4 regions of the Blautia sp. Sow4_E7 genome follow, and region 2 is predicted to be linked to each of the others. Evidence: predicted binding sites of a transcription regulator. Region 2 holds the regulator's gene; each other region holds the start of a gene.
The links. The regulator HrcA, encoded in region 2, represses chaperone genes, less so after heat shock. The targets are predictions, from matches to a motif close to TGTTAGCACTCNNNNNNNNNGAGTGCTAACA.
Positions count from the first base shown of each region.

Region 1: groES (co-chaperone GroES) is a predicted target of HrcA. The motif match lies at 1,898-1,928, and genes of this name have one in related genera.
Region 3: ACTQ50_RS11400 (co-chaperone GroES) is a predicted target of HrcA. The motif match lies at 2,306-2,336, and genes of this name have one in related genera.
Region 4: htpG (molecular chaperone HtpG) is a predicted target of HrcA. The motif match lies at 1,680-1,710, and genes of this name have one in related genera.

Region 1 is NZ_JBQKLL010000014.1:4,671-8,261, forward strand. It holds gene topA (type I DNA topoisomerase) at 1-582, shown strand, start outside; gene codY (GTP-sensing pleiotropic transcriptional regulator CodY) at 886-1,671, shown strand; gene ACTQ50_RS09845 (hypothetical protein) at 1,698-1,838, shown strand; gene groES (co-chaperone GroES) at 1,966-2,250, shown strand; gene groL (chaperonin GroEL) at 2,296-3,591, shown strand, end outside.
Region 2 is NZ_JBQKLL010000020.1:41,488-45,078, reverse strand. It holds gene ACTQ50_RS12050 (TIGR00730 family Rossman fold protein) at 1-186, shown strand, start outside; gene hrcA (heat-inducible transcriptional repressor HrcA) at 565-1,605, shown strand; gene grpE (nucleotide exchange factor GrpE) at 1,634-2,284, shown strand; gene dnaK (molecular chaperone DnaK) at 2,480-3,591, shown strand, end outside.
Region 3 is NZ_JBQKLL010000018.1:44,069-47,659, forward strand. It holds gene ACTQ50_RS11390 (flavodoxin family protein) at 1-249, opposite strand, end outside; gene groL (chaperonin GroEL) at 358-1,971, opposite strand; gene ACTQ50_RS11400 (co-chaperone GroES) at 2,000-2,284, opposite strand; gene ACTQ50_RS11405 (MarR family winged helix-turn-helix transcriptional regulator) at 2,496-2,927, opposite strand; gene ACTQ50_RS11410 (Hsp20/alpha crystallin family protein) at 3,268-3,591, shown strand, end outside.
Region 4 is NZ_JBQKLL010000014.1:51,488-55,078, reverse strand. It holds gene htpG (molecular chaperone HtpG) at 1-1,607, opposite strand, end outside; gene ACTQ50_RS10080 (hypothetical protein) at 1,847-3,591, opposite strand, start outside.

The DNA.
Region 1 (3,591 bases), on a different contig from region 2:
TACGTGACAGAGCTTGGTGAGGTGGTAAACAGCATTATGAAGCAGGCATTCCCAAGTATTGTGGATGTGAATTTCACCGCTACTATGGAGGGGCTTTTGGACTGTGTGGAGAATGGTACCGTACAGTGGAAGACGGTTGTGCGTAATTTCTACCCGGATCTGAAGCATGATGTGGATGCGGCCCAGGAGGAACTGGAGAAGGTTGACATTCATGATGAGGAAACCGATGTAGTCTGTGACAACTGCGGCCGCCACATGGTGATCAAATATGGTCCTCACGGAAGATTCCTGGCATGTCCTGGATTCCCGGAGTGCAGAAATACCAAGCCTTATTATGAGAAGATCGGCGTAGCCTGCCCGAAGTGCGGCAAGGAAGTGGTTCTGAAGAAGACGAAGAAGGGCCGTAAATATTACGGCTGTGAGGATAATCCGGAGTGCGACTTTATGTCCTGGCAGAAGCCGTCTGCCAAGAAGTGTCCGGTATGCGGAAGCTACATGGTGGAAAAGGGAAATAAACTGGTGTGCAGCCAGGAAACCTGCGGCTATGTAGAAGCAAAGCCAAAAGACGAAAAAGAAAATTAAGGTTATGCGGCTGGTTAAGCCGTGAACTGCAACAATTTGGAAAAAGTTCCCTTTGCAGGGCAGGATGACTGTTTTGCAGGGGGATTTTTTTACGCGGGCAGTGAGCCAAAGACTGTGCTTGCACGTGACTTTACGCAAAACTATTACTGCCGTTGTTTGGTGAATAGTTCCAAAAACGTAATATTTTCAGAAAAGCTAAACAAAATTGAAAAATAGTAAAAAATAGCTTGTAAATAGTTCGAAAAACGTGTAGTATTAGAGTAACAAGTGAATTTAACGGAACAAAAGCGAAGGGAGGACAAAATGAGCGTTCAGTTACTTGATAAAACAAGAAAAATCAATAAGCTTCTGCATAACAGCAGTTCCAGTAAGGTGGTTTTTAATGATATCTGCCAGGTTCTGATGGATACCTTAAGTTCCAATATCCTGGTCCTCAGTAAGAAGGGTAAGGTACTCGGCGTTAGTTTCTGCCCCGGTGTTGAGGAAATCCGGGAACTGATAGCTGATGAGGTGGGCGGTCATGTTGACCCTCTGCTGAATGAGAGATTCTTAGGTGTTTTATCCACCAAGGAGAACGTGAATCTTCAGACACTTGGTTTTGAGCATGTTTCCAGCAGCTATCAGGGAATCATCAATCCTATTGATATTGCAGGAGAGCGCCTTGGAACTGTATTTATGTACCGCAAGGACCGTCCGTATGACATTGAGGATATTATTGTCAGTGAATATGGCACCACAGTAGTGGGTCTTGAGATGATGCGTGCTGTACACGAGGAGAATGCAGAGGAAGACCGGAAGAAACAGGTTGTGAAATCCGCCTTTAACACCCTTTCCTTCTCTGAACTGGAAGCGATCATCCATATTTTTGACGAGCTTGACGGGGATGAGGGAATCCTTGTTGCAAGCAAGATTGCGGACAGGGTAGGCATTACCAGATCAGTGATCGTAAATGCACTCCGTAAATTCGAGAGTGCAGGTGTGATCGAGTCCAGATCCTCCGGTATGAAGGGAACCTATATCAAAGTCCTCAATGAAGTGATCTTTGATGAATTGGAGGAGATCAAGGCACAGAGAAATAAAAAGCCCTGATAGGTTTCACGGATAAAATTTGATAAATGGTAAACAGAAGAACTGCTTTTCCCAGGAAGAAAGGGGAAGCAGTTCTTTTTTGTGGGCAAAAAGTTTCAGAAAATTATCAAAGTGAGAAAATGCGAGAAAAAGAGAGAATAAAAGAGCATAAAAAAGAATATACTTAAAAACACCACAATGAAAAGAGTTGCACAAAATCACAGAATTCAATAATATAATGGACAGTGATTAGCACTCAGCAATAATGAGTGCTAGTAAAGAAAAGAAAAATAATTCTAAAGGAGGACATAGATCATGAAATTAGTTCCATTAGGTGACAGAGTTGTATTAAAACAGTTAGAAGCAGAAGAGACAACAAAATCCGGTATCGTTCTTCCGGGACAGGCACAGGAGAAACCCCAGCAGGCAGAAGTAATCGCTGTAGGACCTGGCGGAGTAGTAGATGGCAAAGAAGTTAAGATGGAAGTTGCAGCCGGCGACAAGGTTATCTATTCCAAATATTCAGGAACAGAGGTTAAGCTTGACGGTGAAGAGTATATCGTTGTAAAACAGAGCGACATTCTTGCAATTGTGAAATAATTGAATATCATAGTAAATAACTTGAAATCAGGAGGATGATCAATCATGGCAAAAGAGATTAAATATGGTGCAGAAGCCAGAACCGCATTAGAGGCTGGTGTAAATAAACTTGCTGATACTGTCAGAGTAACACTTGGACCGAAAGGAAGAAACGTAGTACTTGACAAACAGTTCGGTGCTCCGCTTATCACAAACGACGGTGTTACAATCGCAAAAGAGATCGAGCTTGAGGACGCTTTCGAGAACATGGGCGCTCAGCTGATCAAAGAAGTTGCTTCCAAGACAAATGATGTAGCTGGTGATGGTACTACAACCGCTACTGTACTTGCCCAGGCAATGGTACACGAAGGAATGAAGAACCTGGCAGCAGGTGCTAACCCGATCGTTATGAGACGCGGTATGAAAAAAGCTACAGACGCTGCTGTAGAGGCAATCAAGAACATGAGCCAGAAAGTAAGCGGAAAGAAACAGATCGCAAACGTTGCATCTATCTCCGCTGGAGATAAAGAAGTTGGAGAGCTTGTTGCAAACGCAATGGAGAAGGTTTCCAACGACGGTGTTATCACTGTAGAAGAGTCCAAGACCATGCATACAGAGCTTGATCTTGTAGAAGGTATGCAGTTCGACCGCGGATACATTTCCGCATACATGTCCACAGACATGGAGAAGATGGAAGCAAACCTTGAGGATCCATACATCCTGATCACAGACAAGAAGATTTCCAATATCCAGGAAGTTCTTCCGTTACTGGAGCAGATCGTACAGGCTGGTGCCAAACTTCTGATCATCGCTGAGGATGTTGAGGGCGAGGCTCTTACAACCCTGATCGTAAACAAATTAAGAGGAACCTTCCAGGTAGTAGCAGTCAAAGCTCCTGGCTATGGCGACAGAAGAAAAGAAATGCTTCAGGATATCGCAATCCTTACAGGCGGTACTGTAATCTCTGACGAAGTAGGTCTGGAACTGAAAGACGCTACAATGGCTCAGTTAGGACGTGCAAAATCCGTTAAAGTTGCAAAAGAGACAACTGTTATCGTTGATGGTATGGGAGATAAAGAAGCAATCGCTAACCGTGTTGCCCAGATCCGTGCTCAGATCGAGGAGACAAAATCTGATTTCGATAGAGAAAAACTTCAGGAAAGACTTGCAAAACTTGCAGGCGGCGTAGCAGTCGTTCGTGTTGGTGCAGCTACTGAGACAGAGATGAAAGAAGCAAAACTGCGTATGGAGGATGCTCTTGCAGCTACCAGAGCAGCAGTTGAAGAGGGAATCATCGCAGGCGGCGGTTCCGCATACATCCACGCTTCCAAAGAGGTTGCAAAACTTGCAGCTACTCTTGAG
Region 2 (3,591 bases):
AAAAGCCTGAAGCGTATTGACCGTCCTATTGTACTGTATAACATTGATGGATATTATAATAAGATGAAAGCCCTGCTGGAGTATACAGCGGAAGAAAAATTCATGGATCCTTCTGTGCTGGATCTGGTGGTATTTCTGGATGATCCGGAAGAGGTTTTAGATTATTTGGAAAATTATAGGAAGTAATAAACAGAAGAAAGATGTCAGAGGAAAAATTTCCATGACATCTTTTTTTCGTGAGTGATAAGGCAAAACTGACAGAATGTGCTATATCTGTTACGGTCTCCTGGCAATATTCCGCGAAGGGTGTTTTGCGAACAGAGTGAACAATAGCCTTAACTGATTTGTATTTTAGCTGGATGGATTTAAGTTTAAGGTAAAAACTATCAAAAAAGATGAAAAAAATTTGTAAAAAATATTGACAAACGGAATACTGAGGTGTATCTTAAGAACATAGATGTTAGCACTCCTAAATAATGAGTGCTAACAAAGGAATTCGAAGAAGCCAGACGGGAATCAGAATCAGGTTTGACCGTCCGCTTTTCAGAAAGGAGCAGATATTTCATGGATGAAGTATTAGATGAGCGCAAACGGAAAATACTGAAAGCAATCATCAAGACTTATATGGAAACAGGAGAGCCGGTTGGTTCCAGAACCATTTCCAAGTATCCGGACTTGAATGTCAGCTCCGCTACCATCCGAAATGAGATGTCCGACCTGACGGATATGGGTTACATTGTACAGCCCCACACCTCAGCCGGAAGAATTCCATCCGATAAAGGCTATCGCCTTTATGTAGATGAGCTTACCAGGGAGAAGGAAGCCGAGATCGCAGAAATCCGTGATCTGATGATTGAGAAATCAGACAAGATGGATAAGGTATTGAAGCAGGTAGCCAAGGTTCTTGCCACGAATACCAACTATGCGACCATGGTTGCTGTTCCTCAGTATAAAGGAAGCACCCTGAAGTTCATTCAGCTTTCACGTGTCAATGAACACCAGCTGATCGCTGTAGTTGTATGTGAAGGCAATGTCATCCGGAACCAGATCATTAATATTGAAGAGGAGATGGATGATCAGACGATCCTGAAGCTGAATCTTCTTCTTAACACCAATCTGAACGGTGTTCCGATCCAGGACATCAATCTTGGCATGATCGCCAGATTGAAAGAACAGGCTGGAAGCCACAGCGGTGTGGTTGCAGATGTGCTGGACGCAGTTGCAGCTACCATTCATGTGGATGAAGAAGATATGAAGGTATATACATCGGGAGCGACCAACATATTTAAGTATCCAGAGCTGGCAGATACATCCAAGGCCAGTGAGTTGATCTCCACCTTTGAGGATAAGCAGGAACTTGCGGATATGGTCCGTGAGGAAATGGGAGATCCCCAGAACACAGGAGTTCAGGTATACATCGGAGATGAAGTTCCGGTACGTACCATGAAGGACTGCAGCGTGGTCACAGCTACTTACGAGCTGGGCGATGGAATGCGGGGAACAATCGGAATCATTGGTCCCAAGCGAATGGATTACGAGAATGTAGTGGACAGCTTAAAGAAATTAAAAGTCCAGCTTGATGAAATGGTAAATAAGAAAACCTAGAAAGGCGGTTGAAAGCGTGTCAGAAGAAATGAATAAAGAAGCCGAAGTACAGGAAGAAGCAGTTGACATTCCGGTAACCGACGGAAGTGAAGAAGAGGCAGCAGATACAGCCCAGACAGCAGAAGAGGAAGCTTCCGAAGAGACAGCCCAGGCAGAAGAAACTGAGCAGCCAGCTCAGGAGGAAGAATCCCAGAAGGAACCGGAATCTAAGACAAAAACTTCTTTCTTCGGCAAGAAGAAAAAAGAAAAAGATAAATTTGAACAGCAGATCGAGGAGCTTACAGACAGACTGAAGCGCAGCATGGCTGAGTTCGACAACTACCGTAAAAGAACGGAGAAAGAGAAATCCAGCATGTACATCATCGGCGCCAAGGACATCGTTGAAAAGATGCTTCCAATCGTGGATAACTTCGAAAGAGGCCTTGCACAGGCACCTGAGGAAGATCCATTTGCAGAAGGTATGAAGATGATATACAAGCAGATGATGACAGCCTTCGATGAGATGGGTGTGAAGCCAATCGAAGCTGTAGGCAAGGAATTTGATCCAAATCTGCACAATGCAGTCATGCATGTGGAAGACGAATCCGTCGGCGAGAACATCGTCGTAGAGGAATTCCAGAAGGGATATACCTACAAGGATTTCGTTGTAAGACACAGCATGGTTAAGGTAGCCAATTAAGTACTAAAACAGAATATAAATTGTTATTGTTCACTGGTAGCGTTCCGCGAGGTGTTTTTTGTGAACAAAGTTTACAGAAAACCCGAGAATTGCAGCGCGAAATCATGCGAATGCATGATTTCTGTGCATCGCGAAGCGGTTACTGATCACGTAGTGAACAGTAACCATAGATTTTTAAACAGGAGGAAAATTATCATGGGAAAAATCATTGGTATTGACTTAGGTACAACAAACAGCTGTGTAGCTGTTATGGAAGGTGGACAGCCAACCGTTATCGCAAATACAGAAGGATCCAGAACAACACCATCTGTTGTAGCATTTACAAAGACAGGTGAGCGTCTGGTAGGTGAGCCTGCAAAACGTCAGGCTGTAACAAATGCAGAGAAAACAATCTCCTCCATCAAGAGAGAGATGGGTACAGATTACCGTGTAACAATCGACGACAAGAAATATTCCCCACAGGAAATTTCCGCTATGATCCTTCAGAAACTGAAAAAAGACGCTGAGGGATACCTTGGAGAGTCTGTTACAGAAGCAGTTATCACAGTTCCTGCATATTTCAACGATGCTCAGCGTCAGGCAACCAAGGATGCTGGTAAGATCGCAGGCCTTGATGTAAAACGTATCATCAACGAGCCTACAGCAGCAGCTCTTGCATATGGTCTTGACAATGAGAAAGAGCAGAAGATCATGGTTTATGACCTTGGTGGTGGTACATTCGATGTTTCCATTATCGAGATCGGTGATGGAGTTATCGAGGTTCTTGCAACAGCTGGTAACAACCGTCTTGGTGGTGATGACTTTGACCAGAGAATCACAGACTACATGCTTTCTGAGTTCAAGAGAACAGAGGGCGTTGACTTAAGCAACGACAAGATGGCTCTTCAGAGACTGAAAGAAGCTGCTGAGAAAGCTAAGAAAGAGCTTTCTTCTGCAACAACAACCAATATCAACCTGCCATTCATCACAGCAACTGCTGAGGGACCGAAGCACTTTGATATGAACCTTACAAGAGCTAAATTTGATGAACTTACACATGATCTTGTTGAGAAGACAGCAGAGCCGGTTCGTCGTGCACTTTCTGATGCAAGCCTTACAGCTGCTGATCTTGGCCAGGTACTTCTGGTTGGTGGATCTACACGTATCCCGGCTGTACAGGATAAAGTAAGACAGCTGACAGGCAAAGAGCCAAGCAAGGCCCTGAACCCAGATGAGTGTGTTGCACTTGGTGCTTCTATCCAGGGTGGTAAGCTTTCTGGTGAGGCTGGTGCCGGTGACATCCTTCTTCTTGATGTTACACCACTTTC
Region 3 (3,591 bases), on a different contig from region 2:
CACATAACCGCAGGTAACGAACACTGCATATTTTCCGCCTGTAATCTGCTCAAATACATCTGAGATATCCATGCTGCAGGAATAACCATGAATTCCAAACCCGATCAGATAGACATCCGCCGCAGGTATATCCTGCTCTGTATCAATATCTACAATTGTTTTATCCTCTGTATTTAAAGCACCATAGATCTTTTCTGCTATTAAATGTGTATTGCCACTTTTTGACTGATATATAACTGCATATTTCATAATGAACCTCATTTCATATAAAAATAACAAAAGAGAACAAAAAGAGGAGATGTACCAGCCATCTCCCCATTTTGTTGCTCTCCAGTTATTTGATTTTACCTATTCACTTTAATACATTTCCGGCTGTGGCTGTGGTGCAGGTGTATTATCCTTAATGTCCGCTACCGCAGCTTCTGTAGTTAGAAGTGTGGCTGCCACGCTTACCGCATTCGTTAATGCATTCTTTGTTACCTTTACCGGATCAATAATACCCTGTTTCATCATATCCACAAAGGTTTCTGATGATGCATCAAATCCCATGCCAGGTTCACTCTTCTTTACCTTGTCTACGATAACCGGGCCTTCCAGACCTGCATTTTCCACAATCGTATACAGTGGTGCTTCCAGTGCCTTTGCTACGATTCTGGCTCCGGTCTTCTCATCACCCTCCAGGGCTGCTAACAGTTCCTCTACCTTTTTCTGTGCATGGATATATGCAGATCCGCCACCGCAGATAATGCCTTCCGATACGGCTGCTTTTGTTGCGTTCATGGCATCTTCCATGCGGTATTTAGCTTCTTTCATTTCTGTTTCTGTTGCCGCGCCGACACGGATCACTGCAACGCCTCCGCCCATCTTCGCGATACGGTCCATGAGTTTATCTTTATCAAAATCGGATGTTGTTTCCGCCATCTGTCTCTTCAGGCTGGCGATGCGTGCATCAATGTCTTCCTTGTTCCCGGCACCGTCTACGATCGTGGTATTTTCCTTTGTAACCTTTACAGATTTTGCACGGCCAAGCATATCCATCGTGGTATCTTTAAGTTCAAGGCCAAGATCTTCCATGATCACCTGACCGCCGGTAAGTGTTGCGATATCTTCAAGCATTGCCTTTCTGCTGTCACCATATCCCGGTGCCTTTACAGCAACGACCTTCAGGGTACCTCTCAGTCTGTTGACAATCAATGTGGTAAGTGCCTCTCCCTCCACATCTTCTGCAATGATGAGGAGTTCTTTCCTCTCTCTCATCACATTTTCCAAAATGGGAAGGATGTCCTGGATATTTGAAATCTTCTTATCAGTCATGAGGATATAAGGATCCTCCATGTTGGCGATCATTTTTTCTTTATCATCACACATGTATCCGGAAAGATATCCATTATCGAACTGCATACCTTCGACTACGTCGATCTCCGTCTTCATGGTCTTTGATTCTTCAATCGTAATAACGCCGTTCTCTCCGACTTTTTCCATTGCATCGGCAATCATCTCACCGACTTCTTCATTACCGGAAGAGATTGCAGCTACTTTTGCAATATGATCCTTCCCAGTAACAGGATGGCTCATTTCTTCAATTGCCTGTACAGCCACATCTGCTGCCTTCTTCATTCCTTTTCTTAAAACAATGGCATTTGCACCTGCTGCGATATTTTTCATTCCTTCTTTTACAAGTGCCTGTGCCAGAACTGTAGCTGTTGTTGTTCCATCTCCCGCAATGTCGTTTGTCTTGGTAGCCACTTCTTTTACAAGCTGTGCGCCCATATTTTCAAAACGATCTTCCAGTTCGATCTCTTTTGCAATGGTCACACCATCGTTTGTAATTAATGGTGCACCGTAAGATTTATCCAGTACAACATTTCTTCCTTTTGGCCCCAATGTTACCTTTACTGTATCTGCCAGTCTGTCTACGCCGGCTTCCATTTTTTTTCGAACATCAATATCAAAACTAATCTCTTTTGCCATGATAATTTCCTTCTTTCTACTGTTTCTATTACTCGACAATTGCCAGAATGTCATCCTGGATTACAATTTTATATTCTTCGTCGCCAATTTTTACTTCTGTGCCGCCGTATTCAGAAATAATGACTTTATCTCCTTCTTTTACCTGCATGGCAACCCTCTGTCCGTCTTTACATTTTCCCGGACCAACTGCAATTACTACAGCTTCCTGCGGTTTCTCTTTTGCGCTGTCTGGCAGAATGATTCCTGATTCTGTCTTTTCTTCAACATCCTGATACTGAAGAACTACTTTGTCACCCAATGGTTTTAATTTCATATGAATAACCTGCCTTTCTTTTGTTAGCACTCTTGCTTGTTGAGTGCCATCGTGTTTCGCAAAAAATATGTTTCTCGCGAAACATGTTTTATTTTTAAATTATTTATTTTTAAAGTATTATATCACCTGTATTTCTCTTGTCAATAGGTTTCCAAAATAATTTAAAAAAGATGCGAAGCACCTTAACCATTACTTTGCATCTTTTGATCATCTAAATTAATTCATTTATATTTTTCCTGATTTTTTCCGATACTTCCCGAAAAACCTTCAATTCTTCTTCCGACACACCTTTTAAAATCATCCCGTTCATTGCTTCCCTTCTCTTCGTCATTTCTGTTACCAGATCCTTCGCATAATCAGATATTTCATAATGAATATATCTTCTATCATTCTTATCCGGTATCGCAATAAGATAATTTCTCCTGCAGAGACTGTCAACTGCCTGCGAAATATGTCCACGGTTCATCATCAACTGATGGTGGATATCCGTAGAGGTATTATGTGTTCCGCATTTTGACAGGAAGTATAATATCTCCAGTTCTGCTCTTTTCATATCATATTTTTCTCGTAATTCAACGCTCTGTTCCTCTAACAGCTTTTTAAATTGTCCTCCCTGCAATATGATATCAATTTGTGTATCCATTTAGTTCAGCTTCTTTCAATGTTTTTTTCATTCTATCACAAGTTTAATAATTCGTCACCATTTAATTTTAAACGACTTTTTTGTTTCCTCTTAATTAATGATTAACATCTGGAATCTATTCCGCTGAATCTAATATCAGTAATTATTTTATTTCGCAAAGTTCACAAAATCTTCACACAATTATTAGCACTCTCTATTGACGAGTGCTAATTCATATGTTATATTACACATAGAACAAAGAAAGAGAATATGATTTTTCTTCCTGATATTCATAAATCAACACTTCGGGTTTCTCCGATAGTGCAAACTTTAGTTTATGTCATGAAAGGAGATATGACTTATGTTAATGCCTAGTATTTTTGGAGAAAATTTATTTGATGATTTTATGGATGATTTTGCTTTTCCGGACATCGATAAAAAATTGTATGGAAAACATGCTCCCCATATCATGAAGACTGATGTGAAGGAAAAAGACAACGCTTACGAAGTGGCAATTGATCTTCCTGGATTTAAGAAAGACGAGATTCAGATCCAGCTTGAAAACGGTTATGTAACTGTAAGTGCAGCAAAAGGTCTGGATAAAGATGAAAAAGATAAGGAAGGAAAATATATCCGCCGCGAGCGTTATACCGGAAATGTAAGCAGAAGCTTTTATGTAGGAAAT
Region 4 (3,591 bases), on a different contig from region 2:
CTCTGCTCCAGATGGGAAATAAATGCGCTGTCAATATTGTGCTTCAGAACAACTGCGTCCTTCTTTGCCTCACGGAACATATTGATATACTGGCTCTGCTGAACCTCATCTGTTACATAGAAGATGATTGTCTTCTCCGGCTCTTTCTTATCCTCTGCAGAGTCTTCTTTCTTCTCTTCTGTGGACTCCTTTGTCTCCTCAGCTTTAGCCTCTTCCTCTGGCTTCTTATTCTCCTCGATGCAATCCTTCAGAGTAAGATATTTGCCATCAATGTTCTTAAAGAGAATATAATCACTCATCTTATCTGCAAATTTCGCATCCTTGATGCAGCCATATTTGATAAATGGGCTGATGTCATCCCAGTATTTCTCATAAGACTCTCGGTCTGTCTTACACATTCCGGTAAGCTTATCAGCAACCTTCTTGGTAATGTAATCGGAAATCTTCTTTACAAATCCATCGTTCTGCAGTGCAGATCTGGATACATTCAACGGAAGATCCGGGCAGTCAATCACACCTTTCAGAAGAAGCAGGAATTCCGGAATTACTTCCTTGATATTATCTGCGATAAATACCTGGTTGTTATAAAGTTTAATGGTTCCCTCAATGGAATCGTATTCTGTATTGATCTTCGGGAAGTACAGAATACCTTTCAGGTTAAATGGATAATCCATATTCAGGTGGATCCAGAACAGAGGCTCCTTATAATCCATAAATACCTTGCGGTAAAATTCCTTGTATTCTTCGTCTGTGCAGCTGCTTGGATGCTTCATCCACAGCGGTTCCGGATCACTTAAGGATACTGGACGCTTGTTGATCTTTACTTTATCCTTGGCAGGAGATACTTCTACAACTTCTTTCTCGCCCTTGTCGTTCTCCTTCTCTTCTGTCTTGGCGTCCTCATGGATACGCTCTACAACTACATCATCCTCGCGAAGCTCAGACTCCTCAATGGTCTCATATTCCTGAGGAGCATTCTCCTTGGAAAGATAGATATTTACCGGCATGAAGGAACAATATTTCTCGATTACTTCTCTCATGCGGTATTCATTAGAAAATTCTGTACTCTCATCATTTAAAAACAGGGTAATCTCTGTACCAACGGTAGTCTTATTGCCATCCTGCATATCATACTCGGTACCGCCGTCGCAGGTCCAATGTACTGGTGTAGCACCCTCTTTGTAAGAAAGAGTATCAATCTGGACTTCGTCTGCTACCATAAATGCAGAATAGAATCCAAGTCCGAAATGACCGATGATCTGGTCATCTGTTGTCTTATCTTTATATTTGGAAAGGAACTCTGTTGCTCCGGAAAAAGCAATCTGTGTGATATACTCTTCTACTTCATCAGCTGTCATACCAAGACCGGTATCAACGAACTTCAGAGTCTTCTCTTCCGGGTTCACAATAACATGCACTTCTGCTTTATAATCATCTGGAAGTGTGTATTCACCCATAACATCCAGTTTCTTTAATTTCGTAATCGCATCACAGCCGTTAGAAATCAGCTCTCTTGCGAAAATGTCATGATCAGAATATAACCATTTCTTTATAATTGGAAAAATATTTTCACTGTTAATTGATAAACTACCATGCTTCTCAGCCATGCAGCTCACTCTCCTTTGTCTTCTTAATTATATCAACTATAATAATACCAAACTGACTAAAAGTCAAGAAAAATTTAGCACTCATTTTAAATGAGTGCTAGCAATATTGTAGGTGGATAATAAATCCTATTTTTTACTTTTATACATAGAAGAAGGAGTACCATTAACAGTACCCCTTCGCCTTTTCTATTCAGCCTTTTCTATTCAGCCTTTTCTATTTCCAACAAGGTGAACACTTATTATTTCTTTTTATTACGATAAACAAGAATTCCTGCGATCAGCGCAACTGCTACGAGCAGAATGATCACAAATGGAAGGATTGGAGTGTTATCTCCAGTCTTTACTGCTTTCTTCTGGTTTGCATCGGTTTTATCTGCTGCTGGTGTCAGTGTCTGGTTCGGGGAAGCGTTTACGGTAAAGCTAACTTTCTTAGTATCCTGTGTACCAGTGTTTACCCAGTTACTTCCATCGAATTTCTGCTGATTGTAGGTAACAGTCAGTGTATAGCTGCCTGTCTTACCCATACGGAAGGTCGCAGAATATGGAGCGCTGTCCCAGCTTCTCGCTTCAAGGACTTCCCAATTGAGAGGCTGATATCTTACATCCCCCTTGATCGGATTTTCAATATCCATTCCCGCACCAACTGCTGTGAAGGTAATCTTAGTCTCTGTGGTATATACACCATCAGAACTGATTCCGGTAATGGTGTTATTCGCTGCATCTGAAACAATTGGTCCACGCTTTACAGACACATTTGCAGATACTACCAGACTGAGGTTATCCGGATTGGTAACGCCATCTGGAAGAACAACAGTACCATTTACAGAGAATTTCTGTGCCTCAGCACTGTTCTGATTATATGCGCAGCCCTTTACATCCCATTTTACAGATGCATTCATCTCACCTTTATTGGTAGTGATCTTAACGGTTCCTGGAAGCTGTAATCCATCTGCAGATTTCTCTACGCCATTTGCCACGGTAATATCTGATACCTTGCCAACTGCGGTAAGCTTGGTAGCAGCTTCTGTAACAGTAAAGCCTACTGGGATATCATAGGAACCAAGCTGATCTGCCTTAATAGAAATTGTCTCATTATAAGTTCCTGCTGCAAGTCCTGTAATTGGAGCTACTGTAAAGGACGCTGCCTGGTCAGCATTTGCTTCTAACTCTGTCTGAGACGGTGCACTAACTGCAAAAGCACTTCCAGTTACGGTTACGGTAATTCCTGTAAGTTTTACATTACCATTGTTTGAAACATGAACTGTTTTAGCTGCCGGAGCTTCTGTGTAGCCAGCTTCTTTGCTGTCGAAAGTAACCTCTGTCACATCTGCGGTAAGGGACGGTGCTGGCTGTTCCTGTACTGTGTAGGTTACCGGAATGGTAAGTAATGTAGTCTTAGGATCAGAATCTGCATTTGCGATAATAATATTATCCGTTACAGTTCCTACAGTTGTGGTATCGATTGGCTGTACTGTCACTACTGCGGTAGTGCTTCCATCAGCCGGAAGTTCTGTTTTATCAAGTGCAGCCTGTACTTTTCCGCTTTCTGTGGAAATTTCAAGATTTACGGTTCCTGTTCCGTTATTCTTTATTGTAACGGTTTTGGTGATTCCGTCAGTTCCTGTGCCCTGGGTAATAGTTGTATCTGAGAAATCTACGGATGTTACACTCTCATCAGCAAGTTTGATATCCGGTACATTTTGAACTGGTTCCTCCGGTGTAGCTGGATCTTCCGCCGGTGTGGTCGGATCCTCAGCTGGTGTAGTCGGATCTTCCGCCGGTGTAGCCGGATCCTCAGCTGGTGTAGCCGGGTCTTCTGCTGCTGGCTCCTGTGGGTCTGTATTGCCATCGTCTTTCTGAGGATCTTCTACTGTAAGATTTGCGTTGAAAGATAAAGTCACACCTTCCTCAGTTGTATAAGTGATCGTATCACTGTAAGTTCCTGCTTCAGTACCCTCTCTTGGCATGATCCATGCGTCAGCAG